4 regions of the Methylomonas sp. 11b genome follow, and region 1 is predicted to be linked to each of the others. Evidence: riboswitches for the same ligand, from Rfam matches in the RefSeq annotation. Region 1 holds a riboswitch; each other region holds the start of a gene.
The links. Region 1 has a riboswitch for cyclic di-GMP ahead of METH11B_RS0118800 (hypothetical protein). Riboswitches for the same ligand answer to the same signal wherever they lie in the genome.
Positions count from the first base shown of each region.

Region 2: another riboswitch for cyclic di-GMP. It lies ahead of METH11B_RS0116520 (VPLPA-CTERM sorting domain-containing protein); the one in region 1 lies ahead of METH11B_RS0118800 (hypothetical protein).
Region 3: another riboswitch for cyclic di-GMP. It lies ahead of METH11B_RS0105625 (hypothetical protein); the one in region 1 lies ahead of METH11B_RS0118800 (hypothetical protein).
Region 4: another riboswitch for cyclic di-GMP. It lies ahead of METH11B_RS29835 (hypothetical protein); the one in region 1 lies ahead of METH11B_RS0118800 (hypothetical protein).

Region 1 is NZ_KI911557.1:3,905,924-3,913,709, reverse strand. It holds gene METH11B_RS0118815 (hypothetical protein) at 1-660, opposite strand, end outside; gene METH11B_RS0118810 (hypothetical protein) at 660-1,637, opposite strand; gene METH11B_RS0118805 (hypothetical protein) at 1,634-2,467, opposite strand; gene METH11B_RS0118800 (hypothetical protein) at 2,622-3,398, opposite strand; cyclic di-GMP riboswitch class I at 3,471-3,549, opposite strand; gene METH11B_RS0118795 (TonB-dependent siderophore receptor) at 3,835-6,366, opposite strand; gene METH11B_RS0118790 (FecR family protein) at 6,604-7,629, opposite strand; gene METH11B_RS0118785 (sigma-70 family RNA polymerase sigma factor) at 7,767-7,786, opposite strand, start outside.
Region 2 is NZ_KI911557.1:3,435,377-3,443,162, forward strand. It holds gene METH11B_RS0116510 (cytochrome-c peroxidase) at 1-1,284, opposite strand, end outside; gene METH11B_RS29515 (hypothetical protein) at 1,502-2,338, opposite strand; gene METH11B_RS0116520 (VPLPA-CTERM sorting domain-containing protein) at 2,534-3,283, opposite strand; cyclic di-GMP riboswitch class I at 3,729-3,803, opposite strand; gene lpxC (UDP-3-O-acyl-N-acetylglucosamine deacetylase) at 4,225-5,151, opposite strand; gene ftsZ (cell division protein FtsZ) at 5,260-6,420, opposite strand; gene ftsA (cell division protein FtsA) at 6,444-7,670, opposite strand; gene METH11B_RS0116540 (cell division protein FtsQ/DivIB) at 7,691-7,786, opposite strand, start outside.
Region 3 is NZ_KI911557.1:1,215,842-1,223,627, forward strand. It holds gene METH11B_RS0105620 (hypothetical protein) at 84-1,643, opposite strand; gene METH11B_RS0105625 (hypothetical protein) at 1,744-2,535, opposite strand; cyclic di-GMP riboswitch class I at 2,575-2,653, opposite strand; gene gspM (type II secretion system protein GspM) at 3,374-3,868, opposite strand; gene gspL (type II secretion system protein GspL) at 3,870-5,063, opposite strand; gene gspK (type II secretion system minor pseudopilin GspK) at 5,056-5,991, opposite strand; gene gspJ (type II secretion system minor pseudopilin GspJ) at 5,988-6,566, opposite strand; gene gspI (type II secretion system minor pseudopilin GspI) at 6,559-6,933, opposite strand; gene gspH (type II secretion system minor pseudopilin GspH) at 6,930-7,472, opposite strand; gene gspG (type II secretion system major pseudopilin GspG) at 7,457-7,786, opposite strand, start outside.
Region 4 is NZ_KI911557.1:4,181,699-4,189,484, forward strand. It holds gene radA (DNA repair protein RadA) at 1-27, shown strand, start outside; gene METH11B_RS27990 (tetratricopeptide repeat-containing sulfotransferase family protein) at 64-1,719, shown strand; gene METH11B_RS0120120 (hypothetical protein) at 1,918-2,688, opposite strand; gene METH11B_RS29835 (hypothetical protein) at 2,788-3,900, opposite strand; cyclic di-GMP riboswitch class I at 4,000-4,084, opposite strand; gene METH11B_RS0120135 (hypothetical protein) at 4,462-4,737, shown strand; gene METH11B_RS0120140 (ATP-binding protein) at 5,026-6,399, shown strand; gene METH11B_RS0120145 (response regulator transcription factor) at 6,377-6,925, shown strand; tRNA gene METH11B_RS0120150 (tRNA-Lys) at 7,027-7,102, shown strand; gene METH11B_RS0120155 (DUF6933 domain-containing protein) at 7,352-7,786, shown strand, end outside.

The DNA of each region.
Region 1 (7,786 bases):
GGGCACATAATTTGGATCGGGGTTGCTATCGGCCGGCCGCCGCCAGGTGCTGTAAATATTCCCGTCGCTGGGACCCCCGGTTTTATCGATGGCCAGCCAGTTCTTGTCGCCTTTAAACTGATACACCGGCTCCGACCAGGTCACGCCGCCGTCGCTGGATTTAAACACCGACGTGCTATCCGATATCGCCAGGGACTGGTAATAAAAATTCCCCTGGCCATCAACCTCCAACACCGGATCGGTGCGGGTTTGCAGCGGCAAGGCCGGCAGCATGCCGGTACCCCAACTGACGCCGCCGTCGAAGCTATTGGCATAGCCGCCGTGTTTGACAGCAGTGGGCGGCGAATCGAACCTACGCCAGCCCACAACGATATTCGCGGGATTCAGCGGATTCAAGGCCAGCGTCGGTTCGTTGCCTTTGTCACCGACAATGTTTTGGCCGCCGGCATCGACATTGACCTGATGACTACGATACTGTCCAAAGCTTATTACCGGGGAAGGCCCTGCCTGCGCGGCTGTCGTCAATGTCAAACCGACTCCTAAGCCTGCCGCGATTTTTACCAGCCTGACGTTACGGAAAAATGGTGTGCGCCATTCGCCAGGCTCTGGGCGAACGGCAGTTAGGGGCCGAGTCAATCCTGCAACTTCATCCTGTTTCATCAGACGATCTCTCTTTTAGATCGGCCATTCAGAACCAGTCCAGCCAAGCCGCTGGCAAACAGCCATACCGTCATCGGCACCGGTACTGCCGCAGGCAGCTCTCCCGACACCACCGTGGTTTGAAAGCTGAAGGTGCCGATGCGGGTATCGCGCAAACGGGCGTCGCGAGCGCCCAGATGATCGAAGCCCCACCCTAAACCCAGATTGCCGTTGAGACTTAAAGTATCCCCGACTATTGCGGTGGTGACATCAAACAGCTCAAAACCGCCCGCATCGAAACCTATATGATTAGTAATCACCCAACCGGAACGCCCGGGCGTAGCCGCTTCAAGAGCAGGATCGTATTCCAAGGTCATGTCGCCCAACAACACTCTATTGGTTGGTGGCTCGACGTCCACTCTAAACCGCATGACGCCGCCCAGACCGATACTACCGCTGGCAGTGCCGAATAAATTGCCGGGCTCGAACGCGAAATTAGTATTTCTGTTCTGCCGCCCGCCCGGATTAACTATCGGACTCAACCCGTTGACACTAAATTGCAGCCCCGTCGCCGGAATTTCATCGGACACCAGATCGTATAAATCCGGAGCATTGCCGTCCCGCAACTGTACAAAGGTTTTTGATGCCGCCGAAGCGTCGTAAAACTCTTCCAGATAAATAGAAGGCCGGCAGCAAATCGGAAAGTCGGCGGTGGGTGTGTCCGGATAGTCATTCACATCGACGCTGGCGATTAGCACATCGCGGTTTAGGTTAAGGACCAGCGCACCGCCGCTTACTGTCGCGGCGTGGACATGGCCGGACATTAAAATACCGCAAACCGCCAGTAGTAACCCGGCTCCTAAATAGCGTCGTTCCGGCGCAGACGGAGGTTGAGCGACTGTAGTGGATTCCAGCCTGCACGGGATTGGCGAATCCAGGGAATTTAATAGTTTCGCGGCCAACAGCCTGCCGGATGATCGATGATTATTGATTTTCATAATGTCACACTCCTTGAAAGATATGGCCTACGGCCTATGCCGATAAAGCCCAAAAAGCCGCTACCGAATAACCAGACCGCAGCGGGCAGCGGCACCGCCGATACCTGACCGCAACCGGCATAGGCACCCGTGCCCAAACAGAAACTGCCGACATCGACCAGTTGCACGCCTTGCAACATGCCGGCGTTTTCCGGCGACATCAGTAAATCGCCGCTAAACTGCCAGTTTTCGGCGTTGGTAAAGCTCAGGCTTAGGTTGTTTAAGTCGTACACCGCCATCGTGAAATAAATGTTATTGGCTAGGTACCAGCCGGTGCGGCCCAAAGTTTGCCGGCCGGCATCGTATAGCAGCGAAAAATCGCCGTTGACCAAGCCGGCCCCGCCGGGCGGCCAGTTCGGCGCATAAAACCCCTGCACGCCGCTCATACCGACTTGCGCCCCGGCCACCCCGGCCAGTGTGCCGGTATCGATGGCAAACTCGGCTGACGTCGCTTTGACATGACGCTGACTGGCTTGCGGACTAGGATCGTTACCGATAGCCGTCAACTCGAACACCTGATTAAGTCCGGAAATCTCGGTGTTGTTGAGTTGGCTAAGCAAATGGTCGCCGGTATTGACCGGATTATCGGCATTGGACGTTGCAGTACTCCAAAACGTCGACAAGTAATAACCCCCGGCGTAAGGCGCCAGCGCATTGCGGTCCAGGTTCATCGTAAAGGTACCACCGGATGGCGCATTCAATATCGCGGCATCGGCGCTTGGAGATACCATCCCCATGCCAATAACCAGCACGGCCAAAACGGGATAGCCGTGGTTTTTGTTGATCTTCATAAAAGCCCTACAGCCGATGGTCAGAATAAGCCCTCTCCCTGCCTGAATACGCAAACAGCCGCAGTGCACGGCATGCGGGCAAGAAGAAGGATTTATTTCAATAAGCTAAGGCCCGGAGCGAATCTTGGCGACCGCCCCAAGCCCACTTTGCGAGTTAAGCCGCGACCAAGGCTTTTCTGCGACTTGCACCCAGCAAGCCCAGCAGACCGCTGCCGAACATCCACACGGCCGCAGGCACCGGCACAGCGGACGGCGCCAGACTAAAAGTACCGACCACGGCATTGGTATTGGCGCCAACCAAACCGGCCCACAAACCGGTCCATTGCAAATCGCCGCTCAGTAGTAATTCGCCATTGCTGTTCAGCGACTCGGCGACGTTGGTCAGCTTCAAGAAATTTTGGTAGCCGAAACCGGTATCGAAGGTTTTTATATTCCAGGTGCTCCCGGTTTTTACCAGGCTAAAGTCGTAGGGCGTCAAAATGCCGCTGCCGCCTTGGCTGGTCAACAACCAGGCGCCGCTCAGACCGATTTGACCGATCGAGGTGTTGCCGGCGTCCATCGTTGTGGCTTGTTCGGTACGGCCATAGGGGCCGGCAGCCGGATAGCTGTTGGTCGTGGTGTTGCTGTTAACCGCAAACGACATCGCTGTGCTAGCGGTTGCCGATAGCGCCGTTCCGCCGTTGGTTGCGCCGGTAATGCCGAGTAAATTATCGCTGGCGCCCCAATGTTTCGTGACAATCCAGCCATTCGGATACCCGCTGCCGACATTGACAGATGCCGCCGCAAAAGCGGCATTGTTGATGGTGATGGTGGCATCGCCGCTAACTTGTGCAGCGCTCGCTGTTGCAGGCGCTAAAACGGCGGTCAATGCGCTGAAGGCTAACAGGCCGGCGCTTGCCAGTTGATTGCGGTTGTAGTGCAAGATTGTCATTTTTTATTCCTTAATAAATTACGGTTAAAGTTAATCTGCAAATCGCCAACCCGAATTTAGGGCAGTTAACTTGCAGGTAACCCGGCTGTCTTAATCTCCAAGACCCGTGGCTTTCCGGCTCCGTCTCGCGGCGGATGTGGCATGTTTGTCGCGGTCCTTACGACATCACTCTAAGTCCCTGAGTGAGGTGCTCCTGAAAAACTCCTGTGGCAAATAGATAACGACGACATCAGTACTCCTGATTAGTAAGCTGCTTCAGCTAATTCAAAGGCACGTCGCGTAAGTCGTCATTTCGGCAGGGATTGCCGAAATCCAGACTGCATGGATAGCTCGAAGCTCGCCATCCATGGCACTGGATGCCCGCTCTTGTGCCCTGTGGGTATCCCGGCGAGCATGACGGACTTTTTTGGTTTAGCTGAAGCATCTTGCTATCAGGTCAGTACTTGATCGAAACACTGACAAATCCGGCTCGGCCGGGTCCCGGCGCCACCCGGCCCTCGAAATAGCCGTAGGGCTGAAAATAATCCTCATCGCTGAGATTCTTGACGGTGGCCGCCCATTTGAAACGCCCGGTTTCGTAAGCTAACGCCGCGTCGAAGCTTTGGTAGCCGGCGGTTTTGAAGCGGTTGTCGTCGGACAAATACGCCCCGGCACGGGCATAAACGCCGAAACCCAAGCTAAAGCCTTGCAGCGCATCCTGCTGAAAACGGTAATGCGCCCAGAGCCGCCCGGCATCCTCCGGGACTTGGGCTAAGCGAGTGCCGGCAGCCACCCCGGCTTCGTCGTCCATGAACCGGGCGTCGGTATGCGCATAGTTCGCCAGCACGCTGAAGCCCTCGACCGGTTGCCAGAGCAAATCCATTTCAACACCACGCGAGCGTTGCTGGCCGGCGGCGACCGAACGCCGCTGAAAATCGCTGCTGTCGGTAACCGCGACCTGGCTGCGCTCGATTTGATACAGCGCCAATTGGCCGCTGAATTGGTTCGCAAAATTGAATTTCAGGCCGGTTTCCAGATGGTTGGATAATTCCGGTGCCGGCGTATCGACAAAATTCACAAAGGGTTGACCGCGCATGCCTTCGCTGTAGGAAACAAACCAGGAAACCTCGTCGTTCAGATCAATCACGCCACCGAGTCGCGGCAGCCATTTCAGCGTATCGGTTTTAGCGTGTACCCCGGTTTGCGCATTATTAAAATCGATGCCAACCTTGCCCAGCCTGACACCGGACAGCCAATGCAAACGCCGGTACAGCGTGCTTTGCCACTGGAGGTAAGCGCCGTAAGTGATGTTTTCGATGAACTGATTTTCCAGGCCCGGCCCCGGCACAGCATAAGGGGTATCAAATATCGGCGCCCGCAGATCGACCGTACCGACACCCAAACCCAAGGGGCCAAAATCGCCCTCGATAAAGCCTGCATCGCGCAAGCGACTGTAATCCGCGCCCAGCAACAGATTGTTTTCGCTGGGACCCAGCTTGAAATTACCCTGCAAATTGCCCAGCACGCTGCGCTCTTGCTGTTGTTGAAACAATTCGGCATTGACCAATGCCCAACTCGATGCCGGTAGCAAGGGCCGGTCCGCGACGAGGCCATCGCTGCCGAACAGGGTCTGAATTTTCTCGTCGAATTCCGAGTGCGCATAGCGCGCCTTCAGGTTTAAGCGCCAGCTCCGATTGATGCTCCTTTCCAACGAGGCCCACACCGCATCGGCATTCGAATGGCTATCGGGCAGATTGGCCGGCCCCAAGAACAGGTCGGGCCGGGTAGCAAAATCGCCGGCAATGCTGCCGGTGGCGGGTAAGCCCTGATACTCCGGTTGCTGCCAGCGCGACACTTTGGCTTGGAACGTCAAACGGGTTTTATCGTTATCGGTCAGCGTCAGAGCCGGATTGATGTTGAAACGCTGAGTTTCGATCATGTCGATGTTGTGTCTGGCGTTGGTATATTCACCCGTCATGCGCAACAAAATATTGGCGTTTAGCGGTTGATTGACATCGAAAAACGGCTGATAAAAGCTGTGACTGCCGATTCTAAAACCCGCTTCGCCGAAGGCTTTGGCCTGCGGCAATTTGGAAAGCAGATTCACCACCCCGCCCACCGGGGAGCCCGAGCCGCCGCTGTAGAGCAAGGCGTTAGACCCCTTCAGCACCTCGATTCTCTCGATATTAATAGTGCTTTCCCGGTCGCCGGGGTTGTAGTACTGGGTAAAGCCGTCCATCAGTTGTTCGGAACGAAAACCGCGAATCAATGTACCCTCGATAACCGGACTGTAGAGCTCATTGCGCGCCACTATGCCGCTGACATTGACTAAGGATTCGCTGACGTTGATCGTTTGCTGGTCGTCTAACAAAGGGCGTTTAAGCGCATGCACCGACTGCGGGATTTGCTTGATTGGCGTGTCCGTTCCGGTAGCGCTGGCAATATGCCTGACGGCATAGGTCCGCGCCTCGTCAAGCATCGGCTCGGTGAGGATTTCCGCACCGGCCTCCCTTGTTTTCAAGCCCACGACAGTCATGGCATCCAGGGTAACGGGCGGCAGGTTAGATGACTCCGTTGCCGTCAGGCTGCGTTCCAAAGTCACCGTATCGGCATCGATAAAACGGTAGGTAAAGCCGCTGTCATGCAACAAGTGTGTTAATGCCTGCTCCGCCGACATATCACCGCGCAGCTCGGGACTTGCGAGCTCACGCAACATGTCCGCTGAAAAAATCAATTCCAACTCTGCTTGCGCGGCAAATTGAATCAACGCGTTATTTAAGGACTGGCCGCTGATGTTGAAGTGGCGGATAACTTCCGCGGCAACCGCCTGGCTGCTGCTCAATTGTCCGCCGGCCGCCACCAGCCCAATCAACACCCAGGTATCGACGCCGACACGGTTGCCGTTCAGCGCATAGCAAAGATATACGGCTGGCCGATGCCATACGCCGACTGCAAGCTGGTAGCGAAAATCGTTAATCCGTGCTTTCAAGATCCGTCCTGTCCAAAAAAAAATGTTTCTCAACATAGAAGTCGTTTCAGCACAAAAATCGATCACAAAAATTTAACTATTTTCGAAATTAGGGAGTCGAAGCGGACGGTTTGAGCTTATGCGCTCGAGCTTTCGACTCCAAATTAGAGCGGCATCGTCGTTCCCGTCTGTGCGGGAGCGACGATGTTCAAGGGCTGGGTTGACGAAATATGCACGAAGGGTTTCCGCGCCAAAAACTCAGCGACGCAATAACACCCACCAGGGACCGATACGGGTTTCTTGCAAACCCAGCGCTATGCGCACCGAGGACAGCGCCTCATCGGGCGTATCCAGAGAAAACACTCCCGTCACCCGCAGATTTTTAAGTGCGGCATCGGCGAGAAATATCCGCCCGAAGCGATAGCGCTCCAACTCGCTTATCAATTCGGCTAAAGGTCTATCATTGATCACCAGCCGATGTTGCTGCCAAGCGGACTGTTCCGCACCCACGGCCCGCGGATGCGGTAACGGCAGTTCGGGGTTGTAGCGCAAACCTTGGCCTTGTGCGACGGTAACGTCTTTCTCTCGACCGGCGACGCTGACCGCTACGGCATGCTCCTGGACAGTCACCTCGGTATGATCCTCTGCGGTTTTATACACTTCAAACACGGTACCCAAAGCGCGTACCGTCAAGTCGTCGGCCACCACTTCGAAAGGCCGCCGGCTATCCTTTGCCACCGTAAACTGCACCTGACCGTGATGCAACACAATACGCCTCGCCTCACTGCTGAACGCCACGGAAACAGCGCTATTGGTGTTCATCAATAACCGGCTGCCGTCGCTGAGTTGAATCTCGCGAATTTCACCGGTTTGCGTGCGGTAGTCGCTTAAATAATCGCTGAGTAAGCGCGCTTGTTGCGGCATGATCAGACCAATCGCCAGCAGCCACATCGCAGCAAAGGCAAGCCCGGCAGTAAACCAGGGCCGGCGCGATTGGGGTTTGGCTGACTTGATTTTAGCGGCGCGGAATGTCACCGGGGCGATTTGCCGAGACGCTGGTTGTTGGGCCTCGGCCTGTCTGGACTGGTTGCCGGCCAGCACCATATCTCTGAACAAATTCTCCGCCTCGGTAAACGCTTCGGCATGCAAGGGGTCGCGGCTCAGCCAATCGGCGAACGCTTCGAGTTCCGCATCGCTCAAACTGTCGTCGCGCAGACAAGCCAGCCAGGCGATGGCCTGGTCTTGCAGACTTGTGTAAGCGGATTTGTCGGACGGCGCAGGCATGCGATCTCCAATTAAGCAAGGGTATTATTGATAAAGACGTGCGAGGCACGAAAGCGATCATACCAAGAAGGGCAAGCGGCAGGCGTTAACGGCATCGGTGTGAAGCGGGTTGCGGAAAAATAATGCGGGCGTTTTGTTCAATCAGCCAGTTGCCGCG
Region 2 (7,786 bases), 470 kb from region 1:
TGCGTTGGCGTTGATCGATGCGGCGCTGAAGTTGGGGCCCAGATGGCAGAGTGCGCATTGATTTTTTCTGAATTGTTTCAAGCCGTTCAACTCCGAAGCGCTTAGCTCTATGGGTTGATTGCCGGCGTCGCGGGCGCTGTTGTCGAAGGGCGATTCATCCGAAATCAATGTGCTTTCATACAGTTGGATGGCCAGACCAAAAAACATCCCAAAGTTGGCTTCGGTCTGATTGTATGGCGCCAACCCTTTGGGTACCGGAATTGGCGTGCTACCGTTGAACGACCAGTATTTGGGATTGAATGCCTGCATGACCAGCAGCTTATACATGGTGTTCATGCCTGGTTTCGTATTCAGGCTGTAAGGTCCTAATACACTATCTTCAGGATGCACTTTCTGGTTTTGCAAAGGGCGGCGTAACAGCAGTTTTCTGCCGAGCTCCATCAAGGTCCGGTTGCGGCAGGCCATCTCGGTGGTGTTTTGCGGTGGAGCTACCGCTAATGACGCCAACGAGGAATTGAGCAAATGCAGGCGTTGTTTGCTGAGCGTCGTGGCGTTCTGTTTTACCCAGACGCCGGCGTTGGGATCGCGGTCGCCCCAGGGGCTGCTGCCGTTAAACACATTGTTGGCGCGACCGTCCCAAAAATTGCGATGATTAAACACCGCATTGATGACGCTGGGCGCGTTGCGCGACGTCACTTTGCGGGTGCCGACGGCGCCGGCATGAAATAGACTATCGGCGCTGCGGCTGCACGAGTCGTTAGGGGCGGTGTAGCGGTCTACTGCTCTGAAATCCCCGCCGAAAGTACCGGACGAACCGACTACATTGTCGGTGTCGTAGAGGATCGTGGAATGTTCCTGTAGTGGGTCTTCTCGTTGATGTAACGGGAAGTCGCCGGCGCTGAGGGTATGATTCGGTCCCAACGACGCACCAGTCATGGCATTGCTGAATTCTTGGTTGCTTAAAGGGCTGGATTGGCCGCCCGGTGCAAGCTGATTTTTTACCCTGCCGTCGGCGCCGGCGTGAAAGTGGCAAGATGCGCAGGCCATGCCGTCGCTGCCAACGTTAGTATCCCAGAATAGCGCCTTGCCCAAGACAATCGCGGCATTCTTGTTGACGACAATAGGGTCCGGGCCGTCCAATAATCCAGGGACGGGCGGAACGGGCAAATGCTTCAGGCTTATCGGCATCGGCCCTAGCGCCAATTCGAACGCGGCTGCATTGAAACTGAGCAGCGCAGTTCCGGCTAAGACAATCGCTAATAGGCTATGACGAAACAATGTCATGGTGAAACTCCACTGAGAAATGGTTAAGTGGCGAAAAAATACTGCCCAAACCGCTTACAACGGGCGGGCGTGAACGAAAAAAGGCCGATAAACCACAGCAAGTAATTTATCGGCCATCCTTATTCCTTTAGCGAAGTCTCTCGCCAAATTCCGTATTTACACGAACACAGGCTTAAGTCTTTTGGGTTTAAGCGCTTCCTTGTGTGTTGGTTAACGCTTAAGCGTTGCGTTTGCCTCGGCCTATGCCCAAAAAGCCGGCCAGCGCGCTACCGAACAACCAAACAGCCGAAGGCACGGGTACCGCGGCAGGTGGGGTGTATGTAGAGGCGGCCGCCGACGCGGAAATGTTCAAGGAGATACCGGCGCTGGAGCCGAGGACGTCTGCGCCGCCGACGAACACTGCATACCAGCCGGCCTGCAAATCGTTCAGCGTCAAGGTAGCGTATCTTTTGGTGTTGGCAAACGCAGGGTTACCGGTGACACCTGTCGAGCCGGATACGCCGGTTTCATAGAGGTCGTCGATACTGACATCGTGTGCACCGGAGTCGATGACGTCGCCGAACGAGTTAACGTAGTTTTTGCTGGAGGAACTGACGTAGCCCAGCGTTTCGACAATGCCGTCAGCGCCTGTTGCCCAGATGATGCCTGGATCTCCGGCTTGGCCGACCGAGTTGAATTTATGGATTTGGCCGGTTAGCTCTGCCGGTGTATCGACGCCGACCGTTTCGCCCGAATAAGCCACATTGGTTCTGAAGATTGAAAACGCCGGAAAGTTTGCAGCGGATGAGCGCGCGTCTACGGTCACGGATTGGGCTGATGAGCTTAGATAGAAGTTGGTAAATGCGCCTTGCATGCCCCAGCCATCGTTGGACAGAGCCGGATTGCCCGCGAAGCCCAGATTGCTGGAATTGAAACTGGGGTTTGAGATGCTAGTGCCCAACTCAAGGGTGTTATCGGCACCTGTCCAAGCCGCCGCGGCGGGTTGAGCGAAGGCAAAGGATAAGGCAGCGGAAGATAGGGTGATTTTGAAAATGTTTTGTAAATCGATGTTCATTTTTGAGTGTCTCCAATATCCACCACATCGCGGTTTACGATTGTGGTAGATTTAAGTTGCTGTTTAATCTGGATTCGTCTGAGGTGTTTCGGGCCTGGCAGCCAAAAGTGGACGATTCCAAAGTTTTAATATGCATTGCGAGGGGTAAGTCGATAGCTGATGTCGGTTTACCTACTCGCTCTTACTCCCTGTGGTTTATGCGGTGCGGCGTTTGCCGAATACGCCTAATCCCGCTAACGCAGAACCAAACAACCAAACGGCCCCTGGCACCGGTACTGCGCTAACGCCCTGTGCAGTTATGGTTAAAGGCAGGTTGGCTCCAGTGACGTAGTCGTTAGCGGTAAGGGTTATTTGATAGTCAAAATGATCCTGACCTGTGGTGCCAGTTACAGGGTTGAGGCCAGTTGCACCGGTAATCGTGTCGCCCTTATTGAAACCCAGCACGGCTTCTTCAATGGTGAGAGAGTAATCTCCAAAAGCAATAATGTAATTGCCTACGTCCAAAGCAGTCGCCAGATAGGAGTCTCGGCTCAACAAGCTGCCGTCGGCCCATCCGCCGGTATTGCCAGGTATGGTGTAGGCTGGACTGTCGTCGCCGCTGACTATTTCCGTAGTGAGTGAGACCGTATCCTGAAAAATGCGGAATTGGCTATCCGCCAGGGTTAGTTCGCCGTCGCCGTTGATATCGACATAGGCGCCGGGATGTGCGCCCCAGCCCGCTGCGTAGCCTTCATTCGCCAGCACATCGATGACAACATTGGCAGCCGATGACAACGAAAACGAATAGAAATCGATTGTGGTACCGGCGCCGTGAACCGGGTCGACGGTCTTATAGATGGTTCCGTTTACGACCTCGGCCTGTGCGCTGCTTAGGCCTAAAAGTGAAATGGCAAGTGTTGCAGCCACCTTTTTTAAGGTTTGGGCATTTCTAGTGTTAACAGACATAATTCAATTCCTTTAAATAGAGTAAGACGTAGATTTTTACCGGTAGTCTCTACCGGCGACATTCAAGGTTTCGTATTTCCCTTTACGAGTTGTTGTCTAACGCACATGTGCCCGCTGCCGCGATGCCAGGCTCTTACTGTTCGATCCTGTTCGTACGGTAAGGGCCTAGGGCTGGCCGTTTGACCAACGGCTTCCCGCGCAATTTGAACGGTCTTAAAACCACTAAGTATTTCAATATTCCCGGATTGATCATGCCGCGCTATGTTTGCGAGAGAAGCAGTCCAAAGAGTTTGAAATACCGGGCTAGTTTGCACAGTGTGTTAAACAATGGGTTCAGACCAATCAGGTGATATAACAAACTATTCCTGACCAGTGAGCGACTGCTAGGGGATAGTTGTCGTCGTTTCCATATCGACCCGCTAATCCCTTCTCTTGCCTGCTCAAAAGAGGTAGCTCGACTATCTGAATCAGATCCGCAGCTTTCCGGCCCCGCCTTGCGACGAGTGTGGCGACTTGTTGGCTGCGCCCAGAGGGTGCAGCATTAATAGCTAAGCAAAATATGCGCCAGAATAACGCTAAGTGTGGGTGGTCAGCTTTTTTGTATGAATATTTATATATAAAACAAGGGGATAAATGGTTTGCTTTGAGATGGTGGGGCTGCAATAAGCGTGGCTGTTTTCCGGGGCTCCAGCTGGCTTTAATACTAGGGGATGAGTTATTTCACGTATTTTGAGTTATATCCCTTACTTTTTGCAGGGATAGACTTTGCCATCGGGATGAGCAGATGAATTAGAGCCAGCCTAGAGAGTCGGCCATTTCTGAAAGGGCCATGGCTACTCATTTAGGGCAATATTAGCTGGAAAATTCTTTAAAAATTGGCTGGAAGGGACGGGGAGGCTTGGGCCTCCGCCGTTTATTCCGGGTATTTGGCGGGGTTGGTCTTAGCCGGTAGCTCTAGCCGAAGTTTGCGCGGAATGCATGAAGGATATGGGTGCTTCTTCGGCATTTTCGAAAGTCACCATTTCCCAGGCGTCTTTGTCGTTCATTAGACTTAGCAACAACTTGTTGTTCAGCGCGTGGCCGGATTTGAAGCCTTGATATTCGCCGATCAGGCTGTAGCCCAGCAAATATAAGTCGCCGATGGCATCGAGGATTTTGTGTTTCACAAATTCGTCGGCATAACGCAGACCGTCTTCGTTCAATACTTTGTCGTCGTCCACCACGATGGCGTTATCCAGGCTGCCGCCCAGCGCCAGATTGTTTTCACGCAAAAACTCGATGTCCTTCATAAAACCGAAAGTGCGGGCCCGGCTGACTTCCTTCACAAACGTAGTCGAAGAAAAGTCCATCACAGCGGTTTTTAGATGTTCGGAAAACGCCGGATGTTCGAAATCGATGGTAAAGGTGACTTTAAAGCCATCGAACGGTTCGAACGCGGCCCATTTATCGCCGTCTTCCACGCGGATTGCCCGTTTGATGCGGATGTATTGCTTGGGGACATCCTGCTCGACCACGCCAGCCGATTGCAACAGAAACACAAATGGTCCGGCGCTGCCATCCATAATCGGTACTTCGGCGGCGCTGACATCGACAATCGCGTTGTCTATGCCCAAGCCGGCCAAAGCCGACAGCAAATGTTCGACGGTGGACACCTTAACGCCGTCGCGGACCAAAGTCGTGGACAGCTTGGTTTCGCCAACATTTTCTGGGCGCGCGGCTATCATCACCGGCGTTTCCAAATCCACGCGGCGAAAACGGATGCCGGTATCGGGCTCGGAGGGGTGCAGGGTCAGATAGACCTTATCGCCGGTATGCAAACCGACGCCGGTGGCTCTGATGGTGTTTTTTAAAGTACGCTGTTTAATCATGAAATGCCGACAAATAGGTAAAACAAAGTCGGGGAGTCTATCACAGATTATGCGATAGCTCCCCCCGAACTTGGCTCAGCTGCCTCATAGACGTGCCGCAAGCGACCCTTAGTCTGCTTGGCGTCTCAAGAAGGCCGGTACGTCCAAGTAATCCAGGTCCACATCGTTTCTAGGTTGCGCGCCAAAGCGAGATTCCCGAGCCGATTCCTGTTTTTGCTGGCGGACGATGGTCGGTTTGTCCAATTGATCGTAATTGATCTCGCCGGCCGCGACTTTTTTCACCAAGCTGATTGGCGAAGCGGCTTGCTTGGCTTTTTCGCCCATGCCGGTGGCGACGACGGTGACCTTAATTTCCTGACCCATGGCTGGATTGACCGCCATACCGATTTTCATGTCGGCGTCTTCGGAAGCGAATGCATGCATGATGCTGCCGATTTCGTCGAACTCGTTCAAGCCCAAGTCGCCGTTGGAGGTAACGTTCACCAAAATACCGCGTGCGCCTTGCAGATTGTTGTCGTCCAACAAAGGGCAGGCAATGGCTTTTTCTGCTGCCAAACGCGCGCGGTTTTCGCCGCTGGCGACGCCAGTACCCATGATCGCGCTGCCCATATTGGACATCACGGTTTTGACGTCGGCGAAGTCGACGTTCATCAGGCCTGGGTGAGTAATCAGCTCGGTAATACCTTGCACCGCATCGCGCAATACGTCGTTAGCCGCTCGGAACGCTTCCACCAGCGATTTATTGTTGCCCAAAGTCGGCAGCAATTTTTGGTTTGGAATGATGATCAATGAATCGACCAGTTTTTCCAGTTCGCGCAAGCCGGCATCGGCCACGCCTTTTTTCTTGGAACCTTCAAAATCAAAAGGTTTGGATACGACGGCTACGGTCAGTACGCCCAGTTCTTTGGCTACTTCGGCAAATACCGCGATAGCACCAGTACCGGTACCGCCGCCCATGCCGGCAGTCAGGAATACCATGTCGGCGCCAGCAATTACTTCGCGGATGCGGTCGCGATTTTCTTCCGCTGCGGCTCTGCCTACTTCAGGACGAGTGCCTGCTCCCAGGCCCTTGGTTAGTTCTACACCCAGTTGCACAATGGACTCTACGCTCATTTCCCGCAGGGCTTGGGCATCGGTGTTGGCACAGATAAATTGCACGCCGTCGATACCATCTTCCACCATGTGATTAACCGCGTTGCCACCACCACCACCGACGCCGATGACCTTGATAACCGCGGTGCCGCTACTATCCAATAATTCATATTTCATTTTCACACCCTCCAGACAAAAAATTAAAAATTTCCTTGAAACCAGCTCTTGATTTTTGATAACAGATCCGCGCCATCATCGTTCATGCCTAACGCCCGGCCGTGATGATCCTTGCCATACAGCAACAAACCCACCGCGGTCGAATAAATCGGGTTTTCCGCTACATCGGTCAAGCCGGATACATGCAGCGGTACACCCATGCGAACCGGCATATGGAATATTTCCTCCGCCAACTCGACCAATCCTCTTACTTGCGAACTGCCTCCGGTAATTACCATGCCGGCCGCAATTAAATCTTCATACCCACTTCTTCTTAACTCTGCTTGTACCAGCAGCATTAATTCTTCGTAACGCGGCTCGACAATTTCCGCCAGGTTTTGCGCGGAGATCTTGCGCGGCTCACGGTCGCCGATGCTGGGGACCGCGATGGTTTGTTGCGGATCGGCCAATTGCGTCAACGCGCAAGCGTATTGGCGTTTGATTTCCTCCGCGTTTTTGGTCGGCGTCCTCAGCGCCACGGCGATGTCGTTGGTGACTTGATCGCCGGCGATGGGAATCACCGCTGTATGCTTGATCGCACCTTCCGAGAAAATCGCAATATCGGTGGTGCCGCCGCCGATGTCGATCAGACACACCCCCAAGTCTTTCTCGTCGTCGGTCAAAACCGCCGCGCAGGAAGCCAGTTGTTCCAACACGATGTCATCCACATCCAGTCCGCATTTGCGGATGCATTTGACGATGTTCTGTTCGGCGCTGACACTGCTGGTGACCATGTGCACCTTGGCTTCCAAACGAATGCCGGACATGCCGATCGGCTCTTTGATGCCTTCCTGTTGGTCGATCACAAACTCCTGCGGCAGGATGTGCAGGATCTTCTGATCGGCCGGAATCGCCACCGCCCGCGCCGAATCGATTACTCTATCGATGTCGTGTTGGGTGACTTCCTTTTCCTTGATCGCCACTATGCCGTGTGAATTCAGGCTTTTGATATGGCTGCCGGCGATACCGGCAAACACCGATTTGATCTGGCAACCCGCCATTAATTCGGCTTCCTCAATCGCCCGTTGGATGGAATGCACGGTCGATTCCAGATTGACCACGATGCCTTTTTTCAGGCCCTTGGACGGTGCGGTGCCGATACCGATCACTTCGATTTCGTCGCCACCTCGGTATTCACCGACGATGGCAGCGACTTTCGACGTGCCTATATCCAGCCCCACTAATAAATTTCGATCTGTCTTTTTGGCCATTGTTTATGCTCGGTAAGCGTTTAAATCAGGTTTTTGTTTTTTTCCACGATTGCTTTCCAATCGATATTGGTGACTTCCGGTTTCCAGGTCACTGCAAAGCCGTTCGGGTATCGGGT
Region 3 (7,786 bases), 2.7 Mb from region 1:
TCCGCAAGCGAAGGCTGTTTGTATTCAATGCGCATCCTTGCGCGAACCTCTAGCTATTACACTAAAGGTTTGTTACACGCTGATTACATCGGTTTGCTGGTGTTGGTAGAGTTTTTGATAACCGGCACTTGGCAGTTGCTCAAAGAACCCGCTACCGCGTGCGAGTAAGGCATAACAGGTGAATTGACATTGAACGTGTCGGTAAAGTTGTTGCCGTTACCGATAGCCAAATAACCTGATTGACCGAATGGGTGAACGAAACTAATGTTCAACTCGGTAGCCAAAATGGTTGGTGCGGCCGCGTCGGCAGCGATTTTAGCGATAACAGTGGATTTATCGGCGCTGATAGCTTTACGCCATTGGAAGGTTTGCTCAACCCAATCCATGTATTTGCCTCTGAAAGCTTGTTCCAGAGTTGGTGCTACACCGTCCACTTTGATAAAGCGGTAATGCTTGGCATGCGTGGCGTTGTTTTCCAAACTTTGGTGACCGATGGCCCAGCCTCTGTTACCGGCAGTGTTAACCGCAGTGTTGAACACGTCAGGGTTGGTAGTGGTGATTTGTTTAGAAGCAGTTTCACCATCGGCAAAGTCTTCCAAGCACAATTCCATATCACCCGAACCGCTAACTTCATGTTTCACGGGGCCCGCCAATGGAGAACCAGGCCAATCAGGTGACAAACCGGCAGAACTGCAAGGGTTGTTCAGGAATTTGACGTATTGTTGCGCGCCGGTACCGGAACCGTCGATACGTTTGCAAAAATGCACTTTGGTATCGTTAGGGGTAACGTTTCTGACAGTGCCGTCGGAATCGGTGTAAGTCAAACCGGCAGTCAAGCTGGTTAAGGCAGTGCCGTTTACTTTAAACTCGGACCATCTTTTGATTTGACCGGAGATCAATTCAGCCACTTGTTGTTTGCTCAAGCTCGGCATACAGGCTTCGGTGTAATCGCCAGGTGCGCAGCTGCCGCCAAAACCGGCCAGCAGGTTTTGCGCTCTTTGCAAAGCCACATACAAGTTATCGGAAACCGGCACACCAAATACCAAGGCCGCTGCTGGCACCACGTTAAGTGCGGCATCTGCTTTAACTGGATCAACTTCGCTAGCGTTTGAAGGTTTGTTAGGACCGACGAACAATTTTGGCTCGACATCGGAAATACCGGCATCGGACAGCACGTTGGTCAGGTTAGCGCCGCTGGCGTTGCAAAACCAAGTGTTGGTCGCGCCTTGTTGGGTGCAGTTACCGTTGTCAATACGCATAGCAGCAATCGCCACGCCGTCGATCAGCGGGTTAACACCTTGCGCAGAACCGCCGGCAGAACGTTTGTGGAACAATACTTTAGCCGTGGTTGCGGCAGCACCGTTGACGGTCAGGCCGGGTACGTTAGTAGAGTTCAGTGTGCAGAAATAAGCACTATGGTTTTTACCTTCGGAACCCGCTGTACCGTTGTCTTTAAATACATCCAAAGTACCGGCGTCGCACAAATTAACAAACAATGCCGCCAGGGCTTTGTCTTGCGCGCTAGCGCCGGACATAAAGATTTCGATATCCGGCGTGACGCTTGGCGCATGTGCGGATGCACCTTGCGAGAAACCTGCCAGAGAAGCCACTGCGATAGCAGCAGACAATAATTGCTTTTTCATTGTATATCTCTCAATTGATTGAATTTAAAGTTTGAGCCGACCCGTTCATGAAGGGGGAACCAGCAAAGCAGAATCCGGCCGGCTCAAGACGTTTGCGGGATTAAACCGCCAATGATTTACGACGAGTGGCGCGCAGTACGCCCATCAAGCCGGCGCCGAACATCCAAACTGCGGCAGGCAGTGGCACAGCAGCGGGTGCAGCGGTATAGGTCAAAGAACCCACGTTACCGCTAAATGAAAAATTCCATGTACCTGGGAAAGTTTCCAATTCTCCAGTATCGAAATCGTCGGCATTGACTTTTTCATGAACGAACGCCAAAGCATTGCCTAACTGACCTTGGGCGGCAAATGGCAAAGCAGTTTGGAAATCGTTACCGTAAACAGCTGTATAACCTTGTTGGCCAACAGTTCTGAAGGTGCTCAGATTGTTAGAATTGGCATCTTGAGTTTGAACAGAACCAACCATAACGTTCCATTTACTCATAGTATTACCAATGTCGCCTGCATTGCTATCGATGACGGCAGGAGAAGGAACTACTGACGTTGTGTAGAAACCAAATTTAGGCAGGTCAGTCAGGTCAGCCAGGATCCCATGACCACCAGAAACTCCCCAAGCAACGTCGTTGCCGGCAGTGTAAGCAGCAGCGAATGATTGAAAGTTGTTGTCGCTCAGTGAGAAAGACAATGATTGGCTAGGGTTAGCCAGAAATTGCTCAACAGTGATACCCAAATCCAGTGTAAATGAAGTTTTCGCTGTGTAGTCAACCAGGTTGAACAAAAACTCGCTACCGTCTGCTGTTGCATCACCGATAGCTTGGATACGCGCTTCCGCGGCGCCTGAAGCGGCCGCCGCCAATACTGCAACTGCCAACAATTTTTTAGACAATTTCATTTTTAAAACCTCATGTTTAAATTTCGATTAATGACATAAGGTGACAGCCCAGCCGTCTTGACCTGCAAGACCTGTGACTTTCCGTCCCCGCTTCACAACGAGTTTGGCTTTTACACGCTTTAGATCGTACTCGACGCTATCTAACATCCTGACAGCGCCGCTTTTGTTGCCCCCGCTACCATTTCCCCCTTAGCCTCCTCCCTATCCTCTTCCTTAGCCGCTCCTTGTCCGTGCCGTCCGTGTTCCCTAGTTGCTCCTGAATCCTTGCTGAACTGCCGATCCTCGACCCTTCAACTTGACGCGGATTATTCCAGAGCAATAGCGGCTTTTCGGTTACAGCATTGTTAAATTCACGTGACATGTAATACATCTGTATTACAAAGCCGACCGCTAACACGAAAATTCAGCGGATGATCGGGCGCGGGCGGTAGCTATGAAATTTAAGATTCTTTTTGCGGGCATTGCCTCACTGCCATTGAGCGAAGGAAGAATCCCCTTCTCCCTCCAGGAGAAGGTTGGGATGAGGGGAGATAGAACCATCCGCTCTTAACTTAATAGCAGTGGGACGTGGTCCAGGCATGAATTGTCGTGAGCTGTGGACGGCAAGGCGCATCCTGACTATTGAGCTACTTCAGCTAAACCCAAGAAGTCCGTGATGCCCGCGGGGTTACCCACAGGGCACAAGAGCGGGCATCCAGTGCCATGGAAGGCAAGTTTGAAGCTATCAATGAATTCTGGACTGGGCATTCACGGGAAACTGGACGCCTTGGGACCGCGCAGCAAATCGGCTGCGGCAACTGGGCTCCCGCCTGCGCGGGAGCGACGATACCTGAGCAGACTAAACAACACCCAGTAAGACCTTGGCATTGACGATACCATCAGCATCGGCCGGTTTTTCAACATCGATTTGCAGTACCTGCAAACGGTGTTTGGTTTCCAAAATTGCCAACCAGGACATCAGTTGGTCGAAAGCCAGATGTTCCAGCCAGACGCTGACTTTGTCCTCGCCTTCCGGCGACAGGTGTTTGATCGCCGGTTTTATCTCCAGCTGCTGGCTGCTGAAATCGACTACCGCCAGCGGCGATTGATTAGCGCCATCCAATGCCGGTGCATCAACCGTAGCCTGTTGCCGCAAAGCCGCAGCTTCGTTACCGACTTGTTGTAAGTAGGTATAGATTTGCTGTTGCGCCTGGATTTTTAGGGTCAGCAAGCGGCTTTGTTCAGCAATTGGTTGGTAAAACAGCAGGTATGCGCCATACATCAGCACGACCAGTACACCACCCAGCGCCAGCACTCGCTCTCTGGGCGTTAATTCGGCAAAACGCTTCGCCATGTCATTTTTCGCGAATCTCAAGTTGCGCCTCCACGCCGTTTGCGCCGCTGTCGGCGGATTGAATTTTGACTTGCACCGTGCTTTGCAACTGCTGTTTGAATTGCTCCAGTTGGCCGATGTCGTCGGCAAGCAGATGTAACTGCAAACCGCCGTTCAGGAAATTGAGCTTTTTCAAGTGTACGGCCGGCGCGTCTTTCAACACCAATCCGGAACGGTAGATCAAGCGCATGAAGCCGCTACCGGCAAAAGCCTGTTGTTTTCTGAGCTGCGCCAGCTGTTGCTCGGCCTGAGCTTTGACATTGACGATGCGTTTCACATCGGGAAAAGTTTGTTTGAACAGCTCTTGGCTTTTCGCTTCCAACTCGCTTAGTTCGGCTTGTTGTTGCCAATAGGTATGTAGTAAAGCGTAGCTCTGCACCGCCAGTGCCACGCACAGAATTATTGCCGCCGGTAGCCACTGTTGCCAGAGGCCTTTTGGACGATGACTGACGGCATAAGCACCGCTCAACAAATTCAGCTCGGCTGGCAATGACTCGACGGCGCTCGCCATGAATTGCAAAGGCTTGGCTATGACTGTTTCCAAACCGTTATTTGCCAAACCATCCGGCAGCTGGGTGTCTTCGCTGTGTTTGCATATCAGTAAAGTCTGGCAATCGACACCTTCGGCACAGGCTTTTTCCAGCAGTTGCGGCAGAAATTGCGCATCCACGCCGCCGCCCAAATAGGCAGCGCTGCGCAAAATTGCGTTGCTTTCTTCGAGCAACAAAGTCGTTTGTCCAGGCTGATACGGCAGGCATAAGGTTTCCGGATACGCAGCTGCCAGAGCTAAACCGGCTTCGCGAAACGGAGTAAGCCGCGCCGCTAATGTGTCGTGCGTAATCGCCGCCGCGGCGAGTTTATCCCGGTCCTGCTTTAACCAAACCAGATGATAATTTTCCACGTCCTCGGCCAGTAGGTCTTCCAACGCAAACGGCAAGGCTTTTTTCAGTTGCGCAGTGGTTTTAACTGCCAGCTCGATTTCCAGCAATAGCACCGAAGCGGCCGGCAATAACAGTAGTACAGACTTACCCTGCGCAGCCGCTGCCAACTCCATCATCGAGCCGGATGTCGGCCGACTATCAGGCTCGGCAAGATTCAACCATTCCAGTTTATCGGCAGATTCGGCACCTAATCTGACCAGCAGTTTTTCAGCCATGCGCCAAGCCCTGGCGCTGGCGCTTCACCACTTGCGCGCCACCACTATCGCGCTGCAATTGCGACTCAAACTGCAAATGGGTTTTGCCCATATCGATTTGCCCTTGTAATAAAAAGTTTTGCGAACTGACACCCAAGCCATATTTACCGATGCCGGTGTCGGCAACCGTTTCATCCTTTAAAAATTCGGCGACTTTTGCGAAAGGCTTGCCTCGGGCTCTGAACATGGATTCCGCCTGATCGGCGCTGATGCCGTCCGCCAAGCAACGCAACACGGTGGCACTGGCGGTATTGACATTCAGCGGCGCGTAACCCTCCACCGCGTAGACATAAGGCAGCAATTTCAGATAGGTCTCGCGCGTCATGCCTTGTACCAACAGCAACTCGCTGACATCGGCAAATTGCCGGTTAGCGGCGCGATAAGCCGGCTTTTTGCGAGTGTAGGTTTCGTCTTCCGCGCCGTGCGGATAGCTGACATCCATATCCGCATCAACCCAATCGGCAATCGCCTGCACCAGCTCGGTTTTCAGTTTTAGAATGGCCAGCAAGCGTTCCAGGCGCTTGATATCGTCCTTGGAAATTTTGCCCTCCACCAATACGTTGTTCAGATTAATCCGGCCCTGCAAATCCTCAATCTGCGCTTGCATCGTGCCGCCGACGACGTTTGTCCTTGCCAACGGTATGGACCAATCTCCAGCCAAACCATCTACTTTACCGGCCGTGGCGTCGGCAGCCAGCCGGCCGATGGCCCAACTTTCCAAGCCGTACACGTATTCCCAGGCTTGCGCGCTACGCAGCTGATTTTCGGTGCGGCGAATATCCAACTGCCGCGCGCTGGACATCGACACCACGGCAACGGTAGCGATAGCCAGTATCAACATGACGGTGATCAACGCGATCCCGGATTGCGCCTGATGTAGCGACCTCATTCCCGCACCATAAACAGCCGCTGAATGTCACCCAAGCCGGCCAAGTTAAAATTCGCTTCCACCGCTTTGGGTAAGCCAGTGCCGCCAGCCGGCCAATGCGTAGTCCAGTCGCTGCCGTAAAACCGCAAATCAAGCGCCGCGACGTTCAACAGCTTTTTCCGGCGAAATTGCGTCTGCTGAGTACGATCCAGCACTGTCCAAACCTGCCGATACAAGCAGCCGTTTTCCAGACGATAACTGATACGTTGCAATTGGCTGTGCATCGCCAACGCCGACCATTCCGACACGCTACGCGTCAAGGTCAGCAAGTCTTCGCCATTACCGCCGGAAAACGCCGGCTGTTCGCTGCCGAATTCGTCCCGCACCGAGCGCGGCAAGGCTTGAGCCAGATCTTCGTTCAGCAAATACAGGGTTTGCTGCAGCGCGGCGATGCTGTCCGAGCGCTTTTCGGTGCCGGCTCTGGCATCCAGCACCGCACTCAAGCCGGCGTAGGCCATCGCCGCCATGATCGCGAACACGGCCATCGCGATCAGGATTTCCAGCAAGGTGAAGCCGCGACTGGCGCTATTATTCATGGCCGCTCGGAACATAACTAAGCAATCCGGCATAAGGCGACTTGTCGCCTTCCAAAAACACTTCTATCCGATAATCCCAGACCCTGCCGCCGATACTCGGCGTTACACCGCGCTTGGCCTGCCAATACCAACGCCGACCGGCCATCGTGTCCCAGCCATCCTGGTTTTCCGGTTTTTCGGTAGCCAGGCGCAATTGCACCGTATGGTTCGCGGCTATCGTCGCGGCTATCGTTTTGTTTTCCAGATACCAAAGATTCTTGGTGTTGTCGGCGGTAATTTTGATCAAACCGGCCATCAGGATGGCTAACAAAGCCAAAGCAATCAGCACTTCCAACAGCGTGAAGCCGCCGTTACCGGAATATTTCATGGCTTGATGGCGACGCTGGAAACCGCTAAGCCCTCGTCCGCCATATTGCTCAGCCAAAACCGGAGATCGCTTTTTGCTAAATCCAACGCAATTTGGAACGCATCCGCGGCCCCGTCCGGCGTAAATACAATCTGCGGCTCGGGATGCACCTTGCTGCCAAAGTGCTTAGTCAGGTACACAGGCTTTTCGTCCAGGGTCAACGCCAAAGTCATACCGGCTGGCAAATCCCGCTGTCTGAAGACCGCATCAGTATTCTCCGGCCGCCACTTGCCTTGGGTCGGCGACAGAAACCTATACCCTTGACCGACCAACTCCAGACCTATGCTTTCGCCGCGTATCATCGCTTCCTGCTCAGCCAGCTCCAGCAATTTTGCCAGCCGCTGAATTTCCAATTGTTGCTGCTTGCTGTGATCGGCATTGCCCATCGCCAGCATCGCCATGCTGCTCATCAAGCCGATCAGGACCATCGCAATCAATAGCTCGATCAGCGTAAAGCCGCGAATCTGCAAGCCCTCAAGCTGACTTATTTTTGCGCCCAATTGGTGATATCCGCGCCGGCTTCGCTGCCACCTTCCACGCCGTCGGCCCCGAAGGAATACAAATCAAATTCGCCGTGCGCGCCGGGCTGCATGTAAAAATACGGTTTGCCCCAGGCGTCGGCCGGAAGTTGATCCAGATAACCGCCCTGCTTCCAATGCGCGCCTTGCGGCAGATTGGTCGGCTTGTGTACCAGGGCTTCCAGGCCCTGGTCGGTGGTCGGATAGCTGAAGTTATCCAGGCGATACAGATCCAGCGCGGCGCTGATGGCTCTGATGTCTTGCAAGGTGCGAGTGGCGCGGGCTTCATCCGGTCT
Region 4 (7,786 bases), 280 kb from region 1:
GCGTTGGCAGTGCTAGCGGATTTATAATTGCCGCCAATAATCTATGCCTCGTCAGGGAACGATATGAAAAATACAACAGCAGCCGGCAACGGTAAATTTGGCCGCAACGATCCGTGTCCATGCGGCAGCGGCAAGAAATACAAAGCCTGTTGCCTGAAACAAGCCGAAGCGGTCGCCAGATCGGTTCAACCAAGCGTGGACGATGCGTTAAAGCAGGCTTGGCAAGCAGTCGCGCGGCGCGATATGGCCGGTACTCTGCAGGGGTTTCGGCAAGTCTTGGCTATCCAGCCTAACCATGCGGAAGCGCTGGCCGGTCTGGGGCAGGCTCTCTGCTGGCAGCAGCAGCGTCGGGAGGGCTTGGCTTATCTGCAACAGGCCGCCCGCCAACTGGAAATTGACGCCCAGCAAACGCGTAATATCCGTTTTATTCTGGAGCTGGCCGAGCAATTACATCACTGGGGCGATCTGGATACCGCGCTTAAATTGACCGCGTTGGCGGTTAAGCTGGAACCTGATAATCCTGCCGCGCTGAATAATCGGGCGCTTTATTTGACGCGGGTTAACCGATTCTCAGAAGCCTTCCCTTTCGCCAGCAAGGTTTGCGAATTGCGTCCCGACGATCCGGCCTGCAATAACATGTTGGCGGTGCTGGAGGCGCATTTGAACCGTTTGCCGGAAGCCAAACAGCGCTTTCAGAATGTGATAGCCGCCAATCGCAATATGCAGCAGACCGCACGCGCCTGGCAGGAGTTGGTAGGGGTGTTGGATAAGCTGGAAGAATACGAGGCATCGTTTGCGGCTTGCCAACAAGCAAAAGCTTTGTATAAGCAATTACCTGAACTCAGCTCTCTTGATGCCGGACAGATTTTTCGCGCGATTCAATCCAACAAACAGGGGTTTGATCGGGCTTTACTGCTCCGTTGGACGGTAAGCGACTTTGCCGATAGTTTGCCGGCGCCGACGTTTCTACTGGGCTTTTTGCGTTCCGGCACGACGTTGACTGAGCAAGTCCTGGCAGCGCATCCCGATGTGTTTACCTCCGATGAAAATGATCTGATTCATGGCTTGATTCAAGAGCTGCAAAGGTTGAGCGGTTTTCGAGAGGACATTCCAGCCGCTCTCCGCCAGCTGGGTTTGGACGATGCCCGAAAGTTGCGCGCTTACTATTGGCGACGGGTTAGCGAGGAATACGGCGCGGATGCCTTGAATAAACGCTTCATCGACAAAGTGGCGCTGAATAGTATCGATATAGGCCTGATTAGCTGCCTATTTCCGGAGGCCAGGATCATCTTTGCTCTGCGCGATCCGCGCGATGTCTGTCTCAGTTGTTTCCAGCAAGCGTTTAAGCCGTCTAGCGTGACAGTCAATTTGCTGAGCTGGGAAGGTGTGGCCAAGCAATATGCGGCCGTGATGGCGCTGTGGCTTTACATGAAGCCGATGATTCAGCCGCGTTATATGGAATTGCGTTACGAGGATACCGTCAACGATTTCGAAAACAGTTTTCGCCGGGTGTTTGCGTTATTGGATTTGGAATGGGTGGCCGAAGTGAGCGCGTTTCATGAAAAGGCTAAAGGCCGTTACATTGCCACGCCGAGTTTTGCTGCTGTTTCTCAACCGATTTATTCGCGCTCGGTTGCACGTTGGCAGCACTATGCAAGTTTTTACGAACCGGTTTTGCCGATTTTGGCGCCGTATATCGATGCGTTCGGTTACGCATGAATGAAGCGAATGGGAAGGGTAGATTAAGCTTTTGGGCCAAGCGGACTTGGATCGAGCGGATGTAAAAATGGAGCTTCCTTGCCCCCGGTCATCCTTGACCGAAACCGAACTGATTTTTTACTGATTAACCCGGCCCTCAATAACACGTGTATTCAAGGACATCGGGTTAAAATCAGCCTTAAGTTACATAGAAACGCGTCAGACGTTTTCTGCCGTTTTGCGTTTGCCGAAACCGACTAAGCCCGCCATCGCGCTACCGAACAGCCAAACCGCGCCCGGTACGGGTACCGGTGACGCAGCAGCGGAGATGGTGGCGGTATAGGCCAGATTGGCCCCGCCTACCGTGCCGTCGTAACCGCCCAAAATCAGCGTGTAATTACCGGCGGTCAGGAAGCGGGTCAGCGTAGCGGTGGCGGTGGTGCCTTGAGTGGCCGCGAAGGTCCAGGCGCTTGCGTCAACCAAAGCCAGCGTTGTGCCCAGTGGGCTGGCAGCCATGGGGTTCAGTGCGCCGTTGTTCAGGTAGCTTTGATGGCGACTGCTGCTGCCCGCGGTATCCCAGCCGCTCCACAAACCAAAAGCCGGACGCAGATTGGAGCCGTCCGACGATACGGTGATAGTCACTTCCGCGTCGGCATGTAGTTCAAACAAACCGTAATCGGCGGTATGCCCCCAGTTTGTCGCGCCGTCTTTATAAGCTTTGGCGCCCATGCCTATGCCGTGGCCGCTGGCGGTTTGCGAGTTCGCTACGCCGCCGTCGTTGTGGATCATCGCGACCCAGGTGGCGGGCAAATTGCCAATATAGCCTGGATCGCCATCAGACCATGGGCCCGTGGCGGAACCGTCCGGCGGGAAGGTATCGCCGGCAGCCAAATTGTAGGTCACGTGAGCGCTAGCCAAGCCGCTGACTGACATCAGTGCGCCCATGGCGCCTGCTAATACTAGTTTTTTAAAGGGTGAGTTTGCAGTCATTTTGGATCTCTATCGAATGAAATAAATGAGAGTAAGCCTATCGTTAAACAATGCTTGGTGAGGGGATTGCCGTTGTCTGGTGGCAATCCCGCTTGGCAATTAAGCCGCTAGTTGTTGTTTGCGGCGACCGAAACCGATCAAGCCGGCCATGGCGCTGCCGAACAGCCAGACTGCGCCTGGAACAGGCACGGCCGAAGTAGTTACCAATACGTCGTAGGTTACGCCATCGAGTGCGCCGCCACCGTGTGCGCCGACCACCAAGGTATAAAAGCCATTGGTGTGCAGCCCGGGTGTGCCGGTTGCATTCCATTCGGCTTGGTCGAACACAAACGAGTAGAACAAGGTGTCGGAAGTACTGCTCATGCTGGCCGTCCAGATAGCTTCGCCCAAGCTTGAGCCTTGCAGGCCGGTTTCGCCGATTGTGGCAGCCGCGTTACGGTCAGATGTGGAGCTGCTGTCTACATTGCGATACAGGGCAACATCCAATAAACCGTTAAATTGGCTGTAATCGGCGTCGTTTTTCACGGTAATGGTGGTTTTGATATTGCCGGCGCTGGCGCAGTTAGCGCTTGCTGTGTTTGCGCCGCAGCTAATATGAATCAAACCGTAATCCAGTCCCAGGCCGGTTGATGCCGAATTGCCTGCTACCGCCAAGTAAGGATGATCGCCATCAGCGGGCAGATCAGCCATGATGGTGCCCCAGGTAGCGGCGTTGGTGCCGCCGTTTTTGTCCGAGTAAGCTTTCCACAAGCTACCGATAGTGTTGGTGCCGAAGCTAGGGTTTGAGCTAATAAGGTTTGCTGTCAAGGCGCCAGTGTTGTCTGTAGCGCTTGAGCCGGTATGCAATTCGCGCTTGGTGAAACCGGTAGCGGTTGTGTGCTGACCGGAGTACCACATATAAGGTAGGTTACCTGCTACTTCTGTGGCTGTCTCAGCCGCTGTACCTGTGCCAGGGATCAAGGTATTCGCGCTTAAATCGCCCACTGTATAAACGTTGGTACCGTTCGCGATTCTATTGGTGCCGTTAGAGTTGGCGGAAACACCGTCGGTGCCGTTGATGCTGTTGGCGATGCCGAAGCCGATTGCTGAGTTACCCGAGGCTACTGTACCCGCGCCGGTCAGATTGTAGTAAGAATGTGCAAACGCTTGGCCTGAAACGCCCGCTAGGCCAGCTGTCAAAATAGCTGCTATAGCCGTTTTATGAAAGATCATGATCGTCCTCTTTGTTATTGGAATTAAAGGTAACAGCGAAACTGACAAAACTTGACCAATTGCATCGAGCCAAATTTTGCCCTCGCCCATGGCGCGCATGGGGGCAATCCGGCCTTCTTTAAATCGTTTTATAAGAACCGTGATTTTCCGGCCCCGCCTCACGACGGGTGTGGCAATTCTTGCTTTCAGAGATTTGCTAATTACGCCAGCGGCAGACATGGCAGGGATAGAGACCTACTAACCGCTTTTCGGAAAGCAAACCACGAAGCAAGTACACTAGTTGAAGCGAATAGTGGGCCAACTTAATAAAATATATAAATTTCATTGCATTACTGCTTATTTTGCCTGGGATGGCGTGAGTGAGCGGCGAGCGAAACTCAGCGAAATAGCTCAGACGCTTGCTTCATATAACACAGTTCAATTATTGGGGAATATTCCGGGGTTGGCGCTGAAGCTTGTTTTGGTGGATTTGATCAGGAATTTCTTTATTTTCTAGTCGTTTATTGTTAGGTTGTTGCGCCGCTAATTGGGTTGGCACGAGATTTTTCAGTGGAGAGATGTATGCAAAAAACCGATAAAACCCCGTTGTGGGTGTTCTTGGCCCTGTCCAGTATAGAAACCCGCAAAGGTGCGTTACTGTTGATCTGGAGTAGTATTGTTTTTACTCTGTACTGTGTGCCTTGGCCACTCTATTTCGATGGCAACGGCTGGGTTGCCAAATTATTTTTAATCGACGATTGGGAATGGTTTGCGATGATGCTGCCCATGACCTTCTGGTATTGGCTGAGCATGAGGTGGGTGGATAAAAACGGCGGCTGGCGTTTGGCCGGTGCGTGATATGCCGCATTATTTTTTGGGGCATGATTCGTCAGACCTTGTTGTTTGCTCCGGAAAGATTAGCGCGTAGATTTTCTTTCGATCTTTTAAGCGGCTAGCTTAATTCCGTATTTGCCAAGGCGCGTAGGGGTTTATATCGGGCGAGCAAACGGGGTTAAGGTTTTGCTACCAAAAATCGATTGTGAATACTCAGGTGGCCACCATCCAAGTTTGGTTGGCTTTCCACCTTATTAAGCGAGCGGCGGTAGTATATCGCTGCGGTGCTTTCTTCAATTTAGTGTTGTTTCTATGCTTTCACACATTCTGCCCAAAGCCGAAATCTCCATTCGCGAAAACCTGCGTTGGTTATACATTCTTAGAAATTTGATGCTGTTTGCCGTCACGGTAGCGGTATTTATCGCGGTGAACGGTTTGGGTATCAATTTGCCGCAAAATCAGTTGTGGCTGGCGATTTTTGCGATTTCCATACTCAATCTATACACCTGGCTGCGACTGAGAACGCCGGAAGAAGTAACCGAGCACGAGATTTTTTCGCAAATATGCATGGATGTGTTGGCGCTGGCCTATTTGCTTTATCTCACTGGCGGCGCGTCAAACCCGATTATTTGGGTGTTTCTTTTACCTTTAATTGTTACCGCTATCATGCTACCGCAGGCTTATGCCTGGAATATGGTAATCATTACGTCCTGCGTCTATACCGTGCTGATTGCCTACAACGTACCCTTGCCGGCCGTGGAGCCGCATATGGCGCATCCGGCAATGGCGGAGATGACGCCGGAAATGAGTCTGCAAATGCATTTGATGAACGACAGGCGGTATTTCAATCTGCATGTATTTGGTATGTGGTTTGGTTTTGTGTTTAGCGCCGGCTTGGTGGCTTTTTTCGTAGTCGAACTGTCCAAAACCTTGAAAGAACGTGAGCGAAATTTAGCGGATGCCCGCGAGAGTGCGCTACGCGACGAACGAGTTGTATCCCTGGGCACCTTGGCGGCTAGTGCCGCGCACGATATGGGCACACCGTTGGGGACGATTGCCATTTTGACGCATGAAATGGCGGAAGAGTTGTCGGAGCATCGTTACCCGGATATGCACCAGAAACTGGTGATTGTTCAGCAGCAGATTGATCGCTGCAAACAAGCCTTGTCGGTGATGTCGGCCTCCGCCGGCGAGATGCGGGCGGAATCCGGCAAGGTGATGCTGGTGAGCGAGTATATCGATGAAGTATTGGGCCAGTGGCGCACGCATAAAGCCGCTACCCGGCTGAAACTATTTATTTCGCCGAATGTGGATATGGATGCGCGCGTGATTGCGGAACGTACCGTGACTCACTCTATCATCAATATTCTAAATAACGCAGCTGAGGCATCGCCGGTCGATGCGGGCATCGAGTTTCATGTGGAATGGGATGAAGAAACACTAAACTTGAAAATCAGGGATTTCGGTCCAGGTTTGCCCGCTGAATTTATCGAGTTTGCCGGGCATCAACCGGTCAAGAGCAATAAGCAAGGCATGGGGGTTGGCTTGTTTTTGACTTATACCACTATCAAGCGGCTCGGCGGTAAAATACAGTTCAGTAATTTAGAGTCGGGCGGCGCCTGCGTCGAAATCAGTTTGCCGCTATTAGCTAAGGAGAGTATGCATGAACCAATTACCTATGGATAAGCCCAATTTATTGCTGGTCGATGATGACGTCACCTTTTGTTCGGTGCTGAAGCCGGCGTTGGAAAAGCGCAATTTTCAAGTGACTGTCGCCAATGATGTCGATACGGCAATGAAACTGGCGGAACAAACCGAGCCCGAATATGCGGTAATCGACTTACGAATCGGTTTTGACTCCGGGCTGGAAATGGTCAAAAAATTGATTTCCTTGGATGACAATACCCAAATCGTCATGTTGACCGGCTTTGCCAGTATAGCCACAGCTGTAGAGGCTATAAAATTAGGTGCTATCCATTATCTGACCAAGCCGGCGAATGCCGATGAGATTGTTAGTGCCTTATACAAAAACGAAGGCGATGCGTCGGTAGCTATCAGTGACAATCCGCTATCGGTAAAGCGCTTGGAGTGGGAGCACTTGCAAAAAGTGCTGATGCAGCACGACGGTAACATCTCAGCCGCCGCCAGAGCATTAAATATGCACAGAAGAACCTTGCAAAGAAAGCTGGAAAAAAGGCCGGTAAAAGAGTAAAGGACCGGCATTATTTAGGAAGGGAAAGCATTGTTTTTGTATTTATTACAATTAGTCGTTGCAAAGCTAATATTTCTGAGTATAATGGGCGGCTCATTCAGGGGTCGTTAGCTCAGCCGGTAGAGCACCGCACTTTTAATGCGATGGTCGTGCGTTCGAATCGCACACGACCCACCATCGAATGACTAGTAAAATCAAGCAGTTATCGTTAATTCGATACCTGCTTTTTTTATGCCTGAAATTTGGCTTGCGTGAATTTTGCGTGACTTGATTTCACGCATCACCGGCTCAATTCGTCAGCATCACAACACCCATTGCGCGAATAGCGAAAGCACAGCTGTTTAACACGACCAGTTCAGCCACAATGCTGTAAAGTCAGATAGCGGGTACACTTTGTGTCAGATAACCGTTGGGGTGGGAAACGCCGTGCTCATACTGCATTGCACAAAAAAACTGCAAAGCTTTTTAAAGATCGGCAAAACCAGCCTTGTTGACGCGAATCCGCAAACTGAGGACTTGGGGTCTTGGCATCTGAATATCATCGAACTGGATCGGCATTTGTGCGTGATTGCTGCCAACGACCAGACCTTGTTCAATTTTCTGATCGTCGATCTACCCCGCATGAATACCAATCAGTTCGTTGAGTTGTTCAAGTCCTTCTTGGGCTGCATTTTGGCGGAAGAAGGATTCAACCAAGATTGGATTGCCGAACAGATGACCAGATTTAATGAGGTAGGCTTTGCCAATACCAACAGTCGGCAAATCCTGGGCTGCCTGAACGAGTTGTCATTTATGTACAGCTATCATATTGAAGATGAAGGCGGCGTCCATACACCAATGCTGCCAGAAATAATCAAGAAA